DNA from 4 places in the Sphingobacterium sp. G1-14 genome. Region 4 is predicted to be linked to each of the others. Evidence: riboswitches for the same ligand, from Rfam matches in the RefSeq annotation. Region 4 holds a riboswitch; each other region holds the start of a gene.
What was found. A riboswitch is a leader RNA that binds a small molecule or an ion and turns the genes downstream of it on or off. The one in region 4 is predicted to bind thiamine pyrophosphate.
Positions count from the first base shown of each region.

Region 1: it holds a riboswitch for thiamine pyrophosphate, as region 4 does, so the genes downstream of both, pnuC (nicotinamide riboside transporter PnuC) here and CBM24_RS01925 (TonB-dependent receptor) in region 4, are expected to answer to the same signal.
Region 2: it holds a riboswitch for thiamine pyrophosphate, as region 4 does, so the genes downstream of both, thiM (hydroxyethylthiazole kinase) here and CBM24_RS01925 (TonB-dependent receptor) in region 4, are expected to answer to the same signal.
Region 3: it holds a riboswitch for thiamine pyrophosphate, as region 4 does, so the genes downstream of both, thiS (sulfur carrier protein ThiS) here and CBM24_RS01925 (TonB-dependent receptor) in region 4, are expected to answer to the same signal.

Region 1 covers NZ_CP021381.1:2,276,235-2,280,998, forward strand. The annotation lists gene fabG (3-oxoacyl-[acyl-carrier-protein] reductase) at 1-254, opposite strand, end outside; gene CBM24_RS09430 (malate:quinone oxidoreductase) at 768-2,267, shown strand; TPP riboswitch at 2,282-2,426, shown strand; gene pnuC (nicotinamide riboside transporter PnuC) at 2,482-3,099, shown strand; gene CBM24_RS09440 (acyl-CoA dehydrogenase) at 3,086-4,165, shown strand; gene CBM24_RS09445 (hybrid sensor histidine kinase/response regulator transcription factor) at 4,622-4,764, shown strand, end outside.
Region 2 covers NZ_CP021381.1:4,227,498-4,232,261, forward strand. The annotation lists gene CBM24_RS18365 (dienelactone hydrolase family protein) at 1-217, shown strand, start outside; gene CBM24_RS18370 (hypothetical protein) at 251-1,501, shown strand; gene CBM24_RS18375 (VanW family protein) at 1,627-2,469, shown strand; TPP riboswitch at 2,532-2,624, shown strand; gene thiM (hydroxyethylthiazole kinase) at 2,706-3,509, shown strand; gene thiE (thiamine phosphate synthase) at 3,499-4,131, shown strand; gene thiD (bifunctional hydroxymethylpyrimidine kinase/phosphomethylpyrimidine kinase) at 4,128-4,764, shown strand, end outside.
Region 3 covers NZ_CP021381.1:3,838,035-3,842,798, reverse strand. The annotation lists gene CBM24_RS16610 (thiamine phosphate synthase) at 1-579, opposite strand, end outside; gene CBM24_RS16615 (thiamine phosphate synthase) at 1-16, opposite strand, end outside; gene thiC (phosphomethylpyrimidine synthase ThiC) at 576-2,390, opposite strand; gene thiS (sulfur carrier protein ThiS) at 2,437-2,643, opposite strand; TPP riboswitch at 2,703-2,798, opposite strand; gene CBM24_RS16595 (alpha-L-rhamnosidase) at 2,959-4,764, shown strand, end outside.
Region 4 covers NZ_CP021381.1:442,008-446,771, reverse strand. The annotation lists gene CBM24_RS01940 (lipopolysaccharide biosynthesis protein) at 1-627, opposite strand, end outside; gene CBM24_RS01935 (acylphosphatase) at 672-953, opposite strand; gene CBM24_RS01930 (amidohydrolase family protein) at 1,072-2,247, opposite strand; TPP riboswitch at 2,476-2,601, shown strand; gene CBM24_RS01925 (TonB-dependent receptor) at 2,656-4,764, shown strand, end outside.

The DNA.
Region 1 (4,764 bases), 1.8 Mb from region 4:
AATCCTCCAAAATCGGCAACGATCGCGTTGATTAATTGTTCTGCTTCTTCGAATTTTGAAGCGTCAGAGCGATAACCAATCACTTTGGTGCCGAAAGCCTGAAGCTCCTGTTCTAGCGCCTGTCCTTTTTCGACAGAAGAAAGATATGTAAAAGCGACGTTAGCACCATGTTGTGCAAACACTTCTGCAATTTTTCTTCCGATTCCTTTTGATGCTCCTGTTACTAAAGCAATTTTTCCTTCGAGTATTTTCATCTGTATAAGTTATTTGTTCTTCAATTATTCACACTTAGGCATTTATGTCCATTTTCCACGCGCTGTCTTTCTCTCACAGCCCGTCTGTTACTGGAATTCAATACGAAACATGAACTCGTTTCCATTTGGTTTATCTTGGTTATGCCCCAGTGCTTGTGTTTTTTCGATGCCGTCGTATTAGCGAATAAATGATCTTGTTTTTTTAGCTATTGTGTACACTATTGCCTTTTGATGTTCTGCAAAAATGTTAAAACTATATTATAACACAAAATCTTTCGATAAATAACGGTTTAAAATAGAAAAACATTGTGTGCTGACCTTGTGTTTATGTTGGAGTGGAAGCGTGTTTTCAGGAAACAATTTTAGAATTTTACGGTAAGCGATCGCTCACTTAGGATTATTTTAATAAATCAATGGTATTTTTGAATAAGTGGTTCTAAAAAGTACAGTTTTTTGACAAAAGACTTGGACGTTTACCAAAAACTATATTAAATTTGCATCAATCACAAAAACATGAGCAAAAAATCAAATAAAGAAGTTGACGTTGTTCTGATCGGCGCCGGTATTATGAGTGCTACTTTGGGTACTCTAATCAATGAATTAAGCCCAGACGTTAATATTGAAATTCTTGAGCGTTTGGATGTTGTGGCTGCTGAAAGTTCTGACGCTTGGAATAATGCTGGCACGGGTCACTCTGCCTTATGCGAGTTAAATTATACCCCCGAACAGAAAGATGGTTCTGTAAAGATTGATAAAGCAGTTAAAATTGCAGAGCAATTTGAAGTGTCTAAGCAATTTTGGTCCTACCTCGTTGATAAAGGCATTATTGCCCAACCTGAAAATTTTATCCGTAGTATTCCACACATGAGTGCGGTTTTTGGTGAAAAAGATGCTAAATTCCTAAAGACAAGATGGGAAACATTGACGACCCAAAACTTGTTCAAAGGGATGGAGTATACCGAAGATACGGCATTGTTGAAATCGTGGATTCCATTGATGATGGAAGGACGCGAGGCCGATGAAAAAATCGCTGCGACAAAAATGGATCTGGGCACTGATGTTAATTTTGGGTCGTTGACACGTGATTTGATCGCTAATCTTGAAAATAAAGAAAATATTTCGATCTCCTTAAACCATGAAGTAATCGACATCGAACGTGAAGACGATGGCCGTTGGGAAGTGGAGGTCAAAGATTTAAAGACAGGAACAAAGAGAGAAATAAAAGCAAAGTTTGTATTTATTGGGGCCGGTGGCCACTCGTTGTTGTTGTTGGAAAAATCTGGAATACCCGAAGCAAAAGGCTATGGCGGATTTCCTGTAGGGGGCCAATGGCTACGTTGTGTAAATGAAGAGATCATTAATACACATCATGCGAAAGTGTATGGAAAAGCTTCTGTTGGAGCTCCTCCAATGTCTGTACCGCACTTAGATACACGTTATATTGATGGCAAACAAGCGTTATTGTTTGGACCATATGCAGGTTTCTCAACTAAATTCTTAAAACAAGGGTCTTACTTCGATTTACCTGCTTCTATCAAATTGTCCAATATCCGCCCGATGTTATCAGCCGGACTTGACAACTTACCTTTGACGAAGTATCTTATTACTGAAGTCATGAAGTCACCAAAAGATAAACTAGAGTCTTTAAAACAATTTATGCCTACAGCTAAATTGGAGGATTGGGTTATCGAGAAAGCAGGACAACGTGTTCAGGTCATCAAGAAAGATGAGAAGAAAGGTGGAATTTTAGAATTTGGTACAGAGGTCGTTTCTAGTGCAGATGGTTCTATTGCTGCGCTATTAGGAGCTTCTCCTGGAGCTTCGACGTCAGTTGCTATCATGATCAGCCTGTTGAAGAGATGTTTCCCTGAACGTGCGAAATCAGATGAATACCGTAAAAAACTACGTGAAATGATTCCTTCACACGGGAAATCATTGAACGATGATGCGCAACTATGTAAAGAAACGCGTACGCGTACGCACAAAGCGTTGAAATTGATTGATATAGAATAATCAATTCGACAGAAAATATACTTATGGGGTGCTTGGAATGACCATGGTCATTCTCGGCTGAGATTATACCCAATAAAAGCGATTGTACCTCCTTGTACAATCGCTTTTATATACCTGATCCAGGTAATGCTGGCGTAGGGATTTAATTTCAATAAAAACGTCCGTTTTTCTCCCATAGGTTTATTATGAACTACACGAAATAATAAACAAGGCGATGACTTCTGAAACAATTTTCGAAGCTTTTATAAAACAGATTCAACAGGCCACCATCGCGGAATGGCTAGGGGTATCCTTTGGTGTTTTACAGGTTTGGTTTTCCCGGCAAAATAAATCGATCAATTACATTTTTGGGATTATTGGTATCTTAATTTCTGTTTACGTATTATTCCATGCGAAACTATATGCAGAAATATTACTACATCTCTATTATTTGATCATGAGCATCTATGGCTGGATCTATTGGAAATATAGTAGCGATGTTGCTGCTCCCATAACGCATTGTGAGCCGAAAGAATGGTGGATAGTAGGGGGAATCTGCGCTCTCGGTTTTCTGTTGTTTTATTTCGGATTGGTCCATTTAACGGATTCTGATGTACCGCTTTGGGACTCTGCAGTTTCCTGCACAGCTTGGGCAGGGATGTGGTTATTGGCAAAACGGAAGATAGAAAATTGGATATTGTTGAATATCAGTAATCTGATGGCAATTCCTTTACTGATCCATAAAGGGTTATTTCTTTATTCGGGCTTGACCTTGTTTTTATTTGTTATGGCATTTAGTGGATATTTTAATTGGAGGAGAATAATAAGTGAAGAAAGATATGCAACTCAATAGCGAAGATATTGCTATTCTGAAAGATAATCAGGCTAAGGGAATCCATCAGAAAACATTGTCGGATGGACAGCTCGAACTGATTTTTCGTCGGAAATGGTTTAAGATTTGGGTTCCACCTGCATTGGGTGGATTGGGGTTAAGTCTACCTGAAGGGCTCAATTTATTGGCTGACCTGGCTTATTGGGATGGGGGATTAGCTTGGACAGTAACGTTATGCTCAGGAGCAAATCTCTTTGTCGGTTTTATTGATCCGGTTTTAGGAGATCAGATTTTCAAAACGGATCGGGTTTGTTTTGGCGGCAGTGGGCAGGTATCAGGTACAGCTACACGTGAAGGTGAACATTATCGGCTCCGCGGTTTTTGGAGATATGCAACCGGAGCTCCTCATTTAACCCATTTTACCTTAAATGCTGCAATTCAGGAGGCAGGAAAACCCGTGTTGGACGAAAAAGGTGAACCACTGATAAAATCATTTTTTGTGGATCGTGATCATGTACTGGTGCATTACGACTGGGATACATTTGGATTGGAGGCTACGGCTTCGCATTCCTTTTCGCTGGAAGACATACTCGTTGATGGTAGGCAGTCTTTTGATATTGATGCGGCAAAAAGTACACGTAGCGAGCTGTTGTATCAATATCCCTTTATGCCTTTTGCGGAATTGACTTTACTGGCCAACTTTACGGGAATGTATAAGCGCTTTTTGGATTTAATCGAAAAACTATTTGTGTTAAAAAGCAATCAATCCAAATGGGAGAAGACTGAAAGTAAAGAAGCGTTTAGGGTACTCGATGACTTTCAGCAAGATTATGTTAATCGGAGGGAAGCAATAATGAATTTGGCCGTTCTTTCTTGGGTAAATCTTCATGATGGCAATGATAATGCAGCAATTTATGAACAGATAGGGATACAAAGTCGAGATTTTGTGGAATGTATCTTGACAAATACAATAAGACTCTATCCGCATACCGGAATCTCGGGGGCCGCCATTGATCATGAAATCAATATAATCTTCCGGAATATTTTTACGGCTTCGCAGCATAAGTTACTACAGAAGAGTTTATAACAAAAAAGACTATCCTAGGATAGTCTTTTTTGTTATAAAAGAACGTGTAGATCGCCAGACTTGGTTAGAAGTTTTGCTACCGTAAATAATTTCTTATCTTGTTGCTTGAAATAACCAATTGTAAGCATAAGAGAAGTTTGTGTTTGATTAAAAGTTTATTTGTAATATTATTGTTTAATTTTTTTTGTCAGGTGCTAATGGCACAGCAACGGCTTACACTTTTAAAATCAATTTTTCAGGAGCTTAAAAATAATTCAATCCATAAGAATAAGATAAATCGGTCCAATATGGATCTTATTACTATTAGGTTGCCATATATACTTAGATTGGGCAATATCTGCATATCATATTTTTGAGATCGTTTGCGTAGAAAATATAAAGTAATACGTGAATAAAAAGCTACTTTTAGGTAGTAACCAAATTTTCAAAAAGAGAGGGATAAATCTAATCTTCATTATGATAAAATTTAGTAGTTCGTGGATATTTTTATTAGCGGTAGTATTCGCTTATATACCCACCGTTCTAGGTCAGGAAAGTTTTAGATTGGATCATTTTGGCGGAGATAAAGGTCTTTCTCATGGTAATCTGACAGGACTATT
Region 2 (4,764 bases), 2.5 Mb from region 4:
ACTCGTTGAGCACCCAGCAGCCGATAAAAGCGTATCAAAAGAAGATTACGATGGGTTGGTCAAGGAATTAAATGAAGGAAAAGCAGACTGGCAAATAATTACCTACGCAAATTCGGGACATACGTTTACGAATCCCGAGTCAGCCGAATATAACCCCGTAATGGCTAAACGTGCCTGGGAGCACACCTTATTATTTTTGAAAGAAGTATTAAATTAAATAGCAAAGTCAACAACAGCAATATCGACCCAAATGAATTATAACGCGAAACTGCACTTTTATCCGATTATCATTCAGTTGTTGATATTGCTGTTATATAGTCCCAGCGCAGCATCGCAAACAGTAAAATCGCTAACAATAGCTAGCCCAACGCATGCAGTTCTTTTTCTAACCAATGAGTCCGATAAATCAACTGATTTTATCATGCGTCTACACGAAAAAAATGCTGCTGAGATTTTCAAATTAGTACCTTATAGCACAACAAAGTTACTGGTCACAAAAACCGATGCAAAAAAACTCACATTCATCGTTAAAAATCACCAGTGGACCATCGACGTATTGTCATTGAAGCAACGTCATGCCATGATCTTGTTTGATGGATTAGCCAAACCCAAGATCATATACGATAGTAATACCTATCTGGCAGCAGCCAAACCGATATTAAACACCAGCACACCAATTGCGTCAAAGAAAGCTTCTGCACAATATAATGCCTCACATTTCTTTGACTCAATCGCACAAGTTCAATTTATTCCATCCGGGCAATATGCAGCGGCTATTATCGCAAATTCCGCTCTTCCTCTTTATTACAGTCAGCGTAAGAATAAATGTGACGGCACTTATGTAATGCAGCAGTTTTCGGACGAAAATGCGGTGCAATCCGGTGCAATTATGACGACTGTATATGAAGAAGGCAAAGAGATCACATCGAACAATCTTTCCGGGGGAAATAATTATTACAACAAAAGATGCTATAATCAATTCGGACTTATCGACTCCATACAGTACCTTCGAAATAGTAAGTGGAGCAGCAGTACAATTTACCGGTATCTCCCAAATACCATTGTTTCCTACGATCCTACATTTGAATCGGCGATGATTTATCACTTGAACAGTAAACTCCAGGTTATAAAAAGTGAATCCATTCATTTTGTCTATCAACGGAGAGACTGGACCATTTACAGTTATGATCAACAGAATCGAATTACTGAAGAGATTTCGGGCAGAAATGATCAAAGAGAAAGTCGCGTCCGCTATCAATATGATAGTCCGGAAACAAGTGACTACTCGCTGCGCCAAACCTTCGATCAAAGCGATCGACTGACAGCCGAAATCAAGCGATCGTACCGAGCCAACGAAACGATTGATGAGTTTTATTATGAGGGTGTATTACAACAAAAATCTATTGTAAAAGATCTCGGAAACTGTGCCTACGAAAGCTTGATCTATAACAAGGAGGGAAAGTTAACAGCGAAATACATACAGGCAAAGAAAACCAACTAAACGAACTGAAAAACTGCACTAAGCTCAGACAATAAGATTCTTGATTTTGACAAAAAAATATTCGACGAAATTCGGCAAAAAACACATTTCTGCACTAATTTTGATAGCGATACATAAACGTCAAATTGAGAAAAAGAAAACTGATCAGTCAACTTCATCCCATACTCTATTTTATTGCAGTATGGGCGAGAAGAGTGCAGCGCAAAGCCGTTTGGCTATTTGATAATAAGAAATACAGCACAGCTAAATCAACTGAAAAACTTCCCTTTCGTATTAAAAAGCATCAGTCTGTCTTATTAAAAAAACTAGGCGAAAATAATATGCAATTGCAGATTAACAAAGTTACCAACCTGAAAATTGCAGCAGCACAGATTAATAGCATTCTGATCAGACCGAAGGAAACCTTTTCATTTTGTAAACTCGTTGGACTACCCACTGTAAAAAAAGGATATCTGCCCGGCATGGAGTTATCCTTTGGTGAAGCAAGAGCGGGTATTGGCGGTGGAATCTGTCAAATATCCAACCTCATCCATTGGCTTGTTATCCATAGTCCACTCACCGTCAATGAACGTTATCACCACTCTTTTGATCCATTTCCGGACGATGGCCGTGTTTTGCCATTCGGTAGTGGAGCTACCGTCTTTTATAATTACCGCGACTATCAATTCACCAACAACACGCCTTACACCTTTCAAATAAATCTCTGGTTCACAGACAAATGTTTAGAGGGCGAATTAAGAATTGATCAAGAACTGGATTTTGCGTACCATGTCGTTGAAAAAGAACATCAATTTCTTAAAATAGACAATCAGTTCTTTCGGAAAAATGAGATTTGGCGCGAGAAATTTTTAAAGTTTCAGGGTGGAAAGATTTTGGAAACCGAACTTTTGACCAAAAATTTTGCCCGGGTTACCTATACCCCTGTTGAATACATTGAAATTAGTGCCGATCAAAATCCGGCCGATTAATTCAACAAGCTAATGATCGAAAAATGACGGATATGAAAAGTCCTCTTTTTTGTTTAAGTTTGGTCTGGCTTTGGGGGTATTCTGTATAGAATTGAGATAGTCCCTTTGAACCTGATTCGGTTTATACCGGCGTAGGGAAAAGCAAAAATCCACTGTACAGCATACTCCTTTACTGCACAGGCTATCGCTCTTCTTCCCTCCAAGGCCACACAGTATATCTTAGCATATGTAAAAAAATGGAAGATTCAATTATCAATTTATTAGAGCAGCTGAGGGTCGAAAAACCCCTTGTACACAACATCACAAACCTAGTCGTGATGAACAATACTGCCAACGCACTTTTAGCCCTAGGAGCGTCCCCTGTGATGGTACACAGCCCATTAGAAGTACGCGAGGTTGTCGATATTGCACAAGCTCTTGTCATTAATATCGGCACCTTGAGTGAAGATACTGCCGAAGCTATGCTGGTTGCTACCGAACATGCCAATACCATTGGACGGCCATGGGTACTTGATCCTGTTGGTGCTGGGATATCAGCATTCCGCAATGATTTATTATCCAATCTACTGGATCTCAAACCCACGGTTATTCGTGGAAATGCATCAGAAATCATGACGCTGTACAATTTCAACCAACCGAACACAAAGGGAGTCGACAGCACGACAGCGAGTAAAGATGCGCTCCGATTTGGCCAATTATTACAAGAACAAACCGGCTCCATTATCTGTATTTCTGGAGAAGTAGACTATATCCTTTCACAGCAATATCGGGTTGAAGTTTTTAATGGCAACCCTTTAATGACACAGGTAACTGGGCTTGGCTGTAGTGCTACTGCGCTTATTGGTGCATTTCTAGGTGTTACAGACCAATATTTTGAAGCAGCTGTTGCCGGTGTATCCATTCTGAGCTTAGCGGGAGAACTCGCTGCCCAAACAGCAGCTGGACCGGGCACCCTGCAATTGAATCTCTATGATGAACTCTATCAGCTCAATGCAGAACGTCTCAAATCAAAGCTCAAGATCAAACGCTATGCGCATTAATCCGCTTTTTCCCTACCCTTTATATTTGGTAATTTCTGAGCGGGACTGTTATCCTCAAAATTGGCTCAATGTTGCCGAAGAAGCCATTATTGGCGGAGTCGATCTTATACAATTGCGCGAAAAGGCTGACGATCCGGCCACATTTTTGGATAAAGCCATCCGTTTGAAAAAACTGACCGATCATTATGGTATTCCGCTCGTGATCAATGATGCCGTAGCAATCGCTGCCCAAATCGAGGCATGGGGAGTACATGTGGGTCAAAATGATTTGCAGCCGCTCGCTATTCGCGAAAAATATGGTGATAAATTAACCATAGGCTGGTCCATAGAAGACATGCAACAACTGGAAAGTGAACAAATGTACACCGTCGACCACCTTGGTGTAAGCCCCATTTTTTCTACGAAAACAAAAGTAGATACGGTTACTGAATGGGGAATTGCGGGTTTAAAACAACTTCGGAGTAGGACGGAAAAACCATTGATCGCTATCGGAAGGATGAATTTACAAACAGCAGAAGAGACCTGGAATGCCGGTGCAGACTCCATTGCAGTCGTTTCGGCCATATGCCAAAGTCAAGATCCCAGAGCTGCCAGTGCACAACTAAAAGAACTATTAAAATGACAAAAGATAAAAAATACCGCGTCCCTACCGTACTCAGCATTGCGGGGTTCGATGGTAGCGGTGGTGCAGGTATACAGGCAGATACCAAAACCATATCTGCATTAGGTTGTTATGCCATGAATGTTTTAACTGCCTTACCCGTTCAGAACACACAAGGTGTAAGACGTATTTATGAAATTCCTACAGCAGCCGTCCAGGACCAATTGGATGCTATTTTTGACGATATCTATCCCGATGCAATCAAAATAGGAATGGTACACAATATTGAACTTGTGGAGCTTATTAGCAGCTATTTAAAAGAATATAAAGGGCCTATCGTATTTGATCCAGTCATGGTCTCGACCAGCGGGCACAAGCTCATTCACGATGATACAATTCAGGCCTGCATAGAACTTCTTTTTCCTTTAGCAACGCTGATTACACCAAATTTAGACGAGGTAAGTGTTTTAGTAAACGAAGTTATTGACAATGTCGAGAAGATGAAAAAAGCGGGAAATAGCCTATTGGCGAAAGGTTGTCAATCCGTTTTGATTAAAGGCGGGCATCTCCAAAGTCAAGAATTAACATCCCTGTTGTTCCAGCACAAGAGTCCACCAATTGAATTCAAATCTCAAAAAATTAACAGCAAAAATA
Region 3 (4,764 bases), 2.9 Mb from region 4:
TAGTTTTTGTTTGCATGCTATAAAATTTTGAACGGGATCAGGGTGCTTCCATAAAGTACCATATAAGGCAATTCCATCTGCACCTTGCTGCATCGGGATAAGACAGTTGCCTTGGTTTATCCCTCCAAGACCGATGAGACCAACAGTAAAGTTGGAGCGTGACGGGAGCTGATCCAACCTTGCATTATACACTCCATACCCCACTTTTGAGATGCTTGGAAATAATGGACTTAGAAAAGCATAGGCCCAACATTCATCAAGGTTATTGAATTGATCGATATCATGCACAGATGTCGAACAGATTGCTGTAGACAGCATTTGATTTGTAGATCTATCCTTTCTATTCTTTTCGGTCATATGAATACGTGCGATTCCGAGCTCAGCCGATAGGTGAGGGTGGGAATGTAGGACCAATCTGTCCAGGTACGTTGAATCTATAGATTCAACGTACCTGGACATTTGTAGGTCCGTAAAATGATACTTGCGCAAATGCAGGATATCAAGTCCTTCTTTAAACAAAGCATTTATAATCCCTATTTCAGAAGGGATCGTTTCTGCTGCTGTCAAAGCGATGATCATAAATAGATCTCTTTTCCTTGTGCGATGAATTCCTGCGATTTTTCCAGCATTCCTTGTGCGGCACTATCTCTGATTTCCTGCGTAATTTTCATCGAGCAAAATTTGGGCCCGCACATGGAGCAGAAGTGAGCCACTTTGGCCGCATCCGCAGGCAACGTTTCGTCATGATACTCCCGTGCGGTATCTGGATCCAGGGAAAGGTTGAATTGATCTTCCCACCTAAATTCAAATCTCGCTTTACTCAAGGCATTATCACGGTATTGTGCACCCGGATGTCCTTTGGCCAAATCGGCCGCATGGGCAGCTAGTTTATAGGTGATTACACCGTCTTTAACGTCTTTTTTATTTGGTAGGCCCAGATGTTCTTTGGGCGTCACATAGCAAAGCATCGCACATCCATACCAACCGATCATCGCAGCTCCAATGGCCGACGTGATATGGTCATAACCTGGAGCGATATCAGTTGTTAAGGGACCCAAGGTATAAAATGGAGCTTCGTCACAACAAGCCAATTGCTTGTCCATATTCTCTTTGATCAATTGCATAGGAACATGCCCTGGACCTTCGATCATCACCTGAACATCATGTTTCCAGGCGACCTTGGTGAGTTCGCTCAGTGTTTCGAGCTCAGCAAATTGAGCCGCATCGTTGGCGTCCGCAATGGCTCCTGGACGGAGACCATCGCCAAGTGAAAAAGCAACATCATATCGCTTCATAATCTCACAGATCTCCTCAAAATGGGTATAGAGAAAGTTCTCTTTGTGGTGGAAAAGACACCATTTGGCCATGATAGACCCACCTCTGGAGACAATGCCCGTTACTCGAGAAGCGGTGAGATGGATATAACGAAGCAGTACGCCGGCGTGTATGGTAAAGTACGAAACACCCTGTTCGGCCTGTTCAATCAAGGTATCTTTGAATATTTCCCAGGTAAGGTCCTCGGCCACCCCCTTCACTTTTTCGAGCGCCTGATAGATCGGTACCGTACCGATTGGAACGGGCGAGTTACGGATAATCCATTCGCGGGTTTCGTGAATATTTTTGCCAGTGGATAGGTCCATGATGGTATCGGCTCCCCAACGACAGGCCCATACCGCTTTTTCAACTTCTTCCTCTATACTTGAACTTACGGCGCTATTGCCAATATTGGCATTAATTTTAACAAGAAAGTTGCGCCCGATAATCATGGGTTCACTTTCAGGATGATTTATATTATTGGGGATGATCGCTCTTCCGGCAGCGATTTCCTCACGGACAAATTCTGGTGTAATAGCTTTATTATGTGTTCTAGCGCCAAAGTTTTGCCCTTTATGCTGATGATCCATTCCGGGGGTACTGGCCGTGAGCTGCTCGATACGTTGGTTTTCACGGATAGCAACGTACTCCATTTCTGGGGTAATGATGCCTTGCTTTGCATAATGTAATTGGGTGACATTCCTGCCGGCAGAGGCTACTTTCGGTTTATGGCTATACGCAAATCGGAGTTCATCTAACGTTGGATCAGAAAGGCGTTTTTGTCCATATTCAGAGCTTATGCCAGCTAGCTGTATGACATCCTGACGATCCAAGATCCACTGATCGCGAAGGCGAGGGAGGCCTTTTCGGATATCGATATGGACGGTATCATCCGTATAAGGTCCAGAAGTATCATAAATTGTTACCGGCGGATTAATTTCTACTTCTCCATTCGTTAATTTGGTTGGACTCAAGGTGATTTGACGCATGGCGACTTGAATAGGAAATAGTTTTCCGGATACAAAAATTTTCTTTGCATTTGGAAAGGGTGATTGCGTAATTGTTTCAGCTGTCATTTTTTTCTGTATTGGGTGAATTACTCGGTTGATTTTTTGGAAATGGCTATCCGCCCTGAGATGCGGTAATTAAGATAATCTGATCGTAAGGTTTAAGTGTTGTCGTAGCCCAGTCCTTTTTGGGGATGACTTTGTTGTTGATGGCTACAGCCACACCCTGAGTTTTGCCAGATAATTCCAAAAGCAACAAGCCTTCAAGTGAAGTAAGTGTGGGATCGAAAAATCGAATCTGATGGTTTATTGTAAGTTCCATTCCTTAATTTTTTTGGTAAAACTTTAGGAATGGCTACACAAAGGCACAGCAATGCACCTTGTAGACAGCTCACTTTTCCCTACGCCAGTATGATCCGGATCAGGTTCTAAGGGTAAAATCTCAGCCTGCACGAGCAGACACCCCTAAAGTTGCGACTAAGATAAGGTTATTTTTATGAAAGTTGCAAGAAATTTATTTTACAGACTTAGGCATATTGTGCAGGAAAGTACAGGTCAGTATGTGGGAAATATTTGATATATTAGTTTTTTGAATCAGCTAAAACAATTTAACAACCACCAAGAATAGTATCTTTTAATGCGTAGGATTTTATTGACAACACTGTTGTGTATCGCTAGCAACACTTATGCCCAACCTAAACACAACTGCAGCGCCGTGCAGTTGACATGCGAACATTTGGTCAATCCGTTGGGTATTGATGCAATTCACCCGAGACTTAGCTGGCGACTTGAGGACCAACGTAAAGGTGCGGTACAACAAGCTTATCAGATCCTTTTAGGGCAAGATTCGCTGGCATTACTGAAAGAGACAAAAGATAGCTGGGATAGTGGCAAACAGTTCAGCTCGGCTATGTTAGTGCCCTATAACGGCGCACAGTTAAAGCCACAGACTAAGTACTACTGGAAGGTTAAAATATGGGATAAGGATGGTGTATCAACACGTTCTGAAATAGCATCTTTCGAAACAGGAATGATGGGAATGGACCTTTGGAAAGGAAAATGGATCAGCGACAATAAGGATATTCATGCACGGGAAACGCCTTATTTTAGAAGAGAATTTAAGGCAAATAAGCAGATAAAATCTGCCCGCGCGTATATTGCCACAGCGGGATTATATGAACTTTCCATTAATGGCCAGCGCGTTGGCGACCACCGTCTGGATCCAATGTATACTCGGTTTGACCGACGCACATTGTATGTCGTGACGGACGTAACCCAGCAGCTTCAAAAAGGAGAGAACGCCATTGGCGTTGTTTTGGGGAATGGCTGGTATAATCATCAACCACTGGCCGTTTGGAACTTTGATAAAGCACCATGGCGGGCCCGGCCAACATTCTGTTTAGAACTGAAAATCGTTTATACAGATGGAACGACGGAAACCATTGTTTCGGATAAGCAGTGGAAGACTGCTTCGGGGCCAATCACCTATAATAATATTTACACTGGTGAGCATTACGATGCAAGACTGGAAATACCTAACTGGGATAAACCAAAATACGATGATTCGGCCTGGCCGGCTGTTCAGTATAGAAATGCGCCATCAGCGCATATCGTTTCCCAACAGATGGTACCGATTCGGCTCGTAAAGTCCTATAAGCCAAAATCAGTGACAAAGATAGACCAACGTACCTATGTGTTCGATATGGGCCAGAATATGGCCGGGATTACAAAAATTAGAGTGAAAGGAGCTGCGGGTACTATGCTGCGTATCAAGCATGGTGAGCGATTGCAGGCCGATGGGCATCTTGATCAGTCCAATATTGATGTTTATTATCGGGGCGATAAGGAAAAGGAGCCTTTTCAGACCGATATATTGACCTTAAGTGGCCGCGAGGATGAGTTTATGGCCAAGTTCGGTTACAAAGGGTTTCGTTATGTCGAGGTTAGCAGCAGTGCCGCAATTGCATTGGATAGTTCGGCTGTGACCGCCTATTTTATGCATAGTGATGTGTCTGCTATTGGACAGCTCAAGACATCATCAGCGTTGGTCAATAAACTATGGACAGCGACCAACAATGCCTACTTGTCCAATTTGATGGGCTATCCTACAGACTGTCCGCAACGGGAAAAGAACGGCTGGACAGGGGATGGGCACCTTGCGATTGAAACAGCTCTATACAATTTTGACGGGATAACAGTTTATGAAAAATGGATGGCGGATCATCGTGATGAACAACAGGAGAATGGTGTCTTACCCGATATTATTCCAACTGGCGGATGGGGCTACGGTACCGCAAATGGTTTGGATTGGACAAGCACCATTGCCATCATTCCATGGCAGATCTATCAGTTTTATGGAGATCCACGTGCATTAGAAGAATGCTACCTAAATATCAAACGCTATGTCGATTATGTAGACGGAATCAGCCCGTCTGGATTGACA
Region 4 (4,764 bases):
CATTTCAGGAAGGAGCAATAGAAAGGTTGCTGCACTTGCCACAATATTAGAAATAAATACATAACCTATCCATTCATTTCTATACCAACCGGAACACCAATTACCCAAAGTACCACCATCTTTTATCAGATAGGGAACTAGCGCAATAAAGAATAGGTTAAGAATAACCATAATACCGATGTTGGCCAATTTAATAGCACCAAATCGAATAGGCCTTCCCTCCGATCTCAATTTCGCAAAAGGAACAATAGCTAAAGCATCCAATGCCAATATGAGGGCGAAATACTTCACATAGCTCTCGTAATCGGCATTGTAAGTTCCCTTATTCAACCAGCTACCAATAGTGCCAGCAAAGACTATGGCCGTAATAAAAAATAATGTTGCCAAAGAAGCAATGACGATAAAACTGTTATTGAAAACCTGCTTTTTATCCTTTTCTTCGACTTTTTGGAGAAACCTAAAAAAAGTTGTTTCCATTCCAAATGCCAAAACGGCATTGATCATGGATGCCCAGGCGTACATATTAGTAAATATTCCGTAGGACGCAGGTGGATATTTGAGGACATACAATGGCGTCATGACGAAATACAGCATACGGGCTATAATCGTACTCAGGCCATAAATCATGGTCTGTCCGGCGAATTTTTTAAGTACTGACAAGGCGAAACGGCTTAAGATTGAACTCTTTTAACTACTTCAAAATTGGAAAAGCCCTTCATTTCGCCTTCCTTTACCTCAACACTTTCAACGATTGCACCCTCGGGTCCTTCTTGGCAGAACTCCAACAGTGAATCTAGTGCAAAATCGTCGCCCTCGCCCTCTATATAGACAGAACCATCTTTTAAATTGACAACAAAGCCTCTAACACCGACTTGATCTGCAACCGCCTTGGTTGTCAATCTAAAAAAGACCCCCTGTACTTTACCTCTTATTGAAATATTCAAATGTTTCATCTGTAACTTATTTTTTCTTCCATCGGTCAGATGGAACTTACCATGACTATAGTTTCGTTATTATAGTCATGGACGGTTCAATAAGAGCAAAAGTACAGAAGTTTTGGGGAATTAAATACTACGCTAAACGTTTTACCTTAACATCTTCATTTAGGCGCATGTGTTCCATACCTTGCAACAACACAATCCCAGGTTTTTTACCCACTTCAAGTGAGCCAAATTCATTCTCAATGTTCAACGCGATAGCACCATTGATTGTAGCCCATTGAATAGTCTGCAAGAAATCCAGATCCTCAAAGTGCGCATGCAATACCTTTAGCTCCTCCAAAATGGACAATGTATCGTTTGAAGCTAAACTGTCCGTTCCGATTACCAAACGCTGTCCGGCATTCATAAAATTCTGAACCTTTGGTAATGTTCCCTCAATATAAAGGTTGGCTTTTGGACAGAGACACCACATCACATCACGATCCATACGCTCTACAAAATCCAAATCTTTAAGAGAGGTATAGGTGTTATGAACCAACAATAATTTATTTGGATAAGGCAAATAAGGAAGATAAGACTGAATCGAATTTCTTGCCTGCGCCTTAATCGCATCAGCATTTTTTCCTATACTTTTATAAAAGTCCAAGAACTCACCCATTTTATAACGGAACAGTTTATTCTCCTCTTCACTTTCTTGATTGTGAATACTGATAATATTTGTTTCCGGAACCATCTTCTTGAATTTCTTAAAAAGGACCTTCGAACAAGAATAGGGAGCGTGCGGAGTAATGGATACATGCCCATTCCTAAACTCTTGGGTCAACGATTTAGCCTCCTTTAACTTAAAGTCAGCTTCTTCAGGTTCAATTCCGAGCACCTCCACAAATGTGTGATATAATATCTGTGAATCTTCCTTCAATTTTGAAGAATTATCAGTGTTGGCGTGATCTCCGACTGCGACAATACCATTTTCGTACATATCTCGATCGGCTTTGGCCATAGCGTCATCTATTTTTTTCATCGATGCCGACCGCGTTGTCATCACCTTACTGAGAAAGCTCGGAAGCCCCGTACCTTTAGGAACAATACCTTTCATATGCGACAATTCAATGTGGCAATGTGCATTGATAAAACCTGGAATTATCACTCCTTCATATCTCTCAACCTTCGTTTTATCTGAAGGTGTAAATGAAGTTGGGTCATAGATACCTTGAATTACCCCCTCCTCATCTACCGAAACAATACCGTCTTTTATTGGCATTGAAGTAATCGGCAGAATATAATTAGCGCTTAAATATTTTAACATTTTATCTCCTCACTATCAATTTAGTAACTAAAATTTTTTGACCTGTATGAATACATACCTCTAGTAGAAAAATTCATGCCAAGGTACCTAAAAAGAACAATAAATACCAAAAACAACAATTTGCACAAATTTTTAACCAAAAAGAAATAATACCGCAAATCCACTCTTTTCCATTTGTCATAAATTACTTCTTTATACTTCATTTCAATTTTAAATTTATATATTCGCAGCATCGAATAGGGGTGCCTTGTTTTGTCAGGAACACAAATAAAGGCTGAGATTATACCCAACAGATTAAATTCTGTACACCTGATCCAGATAATGCTGGCGTAGGGAGAGGTTAGTTAAATAGTGCGGTCATAGTAACCCCTTGCTATGATTTGTTTAACTCAAACAAAATACATTACCATGATCAAATTTTTGATTTGTAGCTCCTTAGCTACTATTTCAAGCCAAATTGCCATTGCGCAACAAAATCTGACAATTAAAGCTGTAGACAATACTAATCAGACCCCCTTACAGTATGTTTCCATATCCATAGATGGACAAGCATCCTTCGCTGGCCAATCGGACAAAAATGGACTGATTAAACTATATCGTATCAATACAGGTAAGCACCAGATCCAGGTATCTTCTCTTGGATATAAAACATGGAGCCAAAATGTGGATGTTAAAGACAATTTGGAGCTTACGGTAGCGTTAGAACCTAGTACAATTCAAATGGAAGAGGTACTTGTTCAATCTACCCGTGCCAAAAGAAATGCTCCTACAACCTTTAAAAACATCTCCAAAGAAGAAATAACGCGTAATAACCTCGGCCAGGATATTCCATTCCTTTTAAATCAGACTCCATCCGTGCAGGTCAATTCCGATGCCGGTGCAGGTATAGGTTATACCGGAATGACAATCAGGGGATCGGATAATCAACGAATCAACGTAACATTAAATGGAATCCCTTTAAATGATGCGGAGAGCATGGGTTCATTTTTTGTAAACCTTCCCGACTTTGCCTCTTCTACCGAGAGCATCCAAGTTCAGCGTGGTATTGGGACTTCGACGAATGGTGCCGGATCATTTGGAGCCTCATTAAATATTCAGTCCAATACGTTAGTCGAAACCCCTTACGCAGAGCTCAACAATTCATTTGGCTCCTACAATACCTGGAAAAATACAGTCAAGGTAGGTACCGGGCTAATTAACGACAAATTTGCCTTCAATGCCAGATTATCTCGAATCAGTAGCGATGGTTATATCGAAAGAGGTAGTTCAGACTTACAATCTTTTTATGTGGACGGAGGTTATTATGGCAAGAAACATATTTTAAAAGGAATTGTATTCTGGGGAAAAGAAAAGACATATCAAGCCTGGAATGGCGTTCCCGAACCATTGATTACTGGCGATCGATCACGCATGGATGACTATGCAGATAATGCACTCGAAATCTCGGGCGCAGAGAAGGATCGTTTCATGAACGCCGGCCGGGATTATAATCTATATACGTATCAAAATCAAACAGATAATTATACGCAGAAACATCATCAACTTCATTATACCAATATCCTGAACGACAAATTGACGCTCAATACAGCCCTACACTATACAAGAGGTTATGGTTACTATGAAGAAATGAGACCCGGAGATAAACTAAGTAAATACGGTTTGCCTAACGTCATCATTGGTAAAGATACCATACAAAAAACAGATCTCGTCCGCAGGAGATGGCTTGATAATTATTTTTATGGCATGACCTATGCCCTAAATTACAGACCGAATGATCAGCTTGAAATTACTTGGGGTGGAGCTTATAATCAATACAAAGGAAAACATTATGGCCAGGTGATTTGGGCACAATATGCATCAACAGGTTTTCTTGACGATAAATATTACTTCGGGAAATCACAAAAAAATGATTTCAGTAATTTCTTAAAGGTCGATTATAAACTAGATAAGTGGATATTAATGGCCGATATTCAATATCGGAATGTAGATTACCACATGTATGGTGATGATGATAAGGTGAAAAATTATAATTATCATCCTAAGTTTAATTTCTTAAACCCTAAAGCTGGTGCAACTTATTTGCTAAATGACCATTCAAATGTATACGCTTCTTATGCCTTTGCACAGAAAGAACCTGTTCGCAAGGATTTTATAGAGAAAAATAGCGCCTTACCCGACCCGACCCCGGAGAAAATGCAGGACATCGAATTTGGCTATCGCTTTACAAATGAAAAATTCAACATCGGATTGAATGGGTATGGCATGTTTTACAAGGATCAGTTGATCCCAACAGGTGAAATCAGTGATACTGGCTCTCCAATTCGACAAAATGTCAAAGATAGCTATAGAATGGGGCTTGAATTCGATGGATCATGGAACATCAACAAGCAGTTCAACTGGAAAGCAACAGCTAGTTTCAGCCAAAATAAAATTAAAGACTTTGAAGAGGTAATCGGTGATACAAGGATATTTTATTCGAAAACAGACATTGCTTTATCTCCGGGAACGATTTTGTCA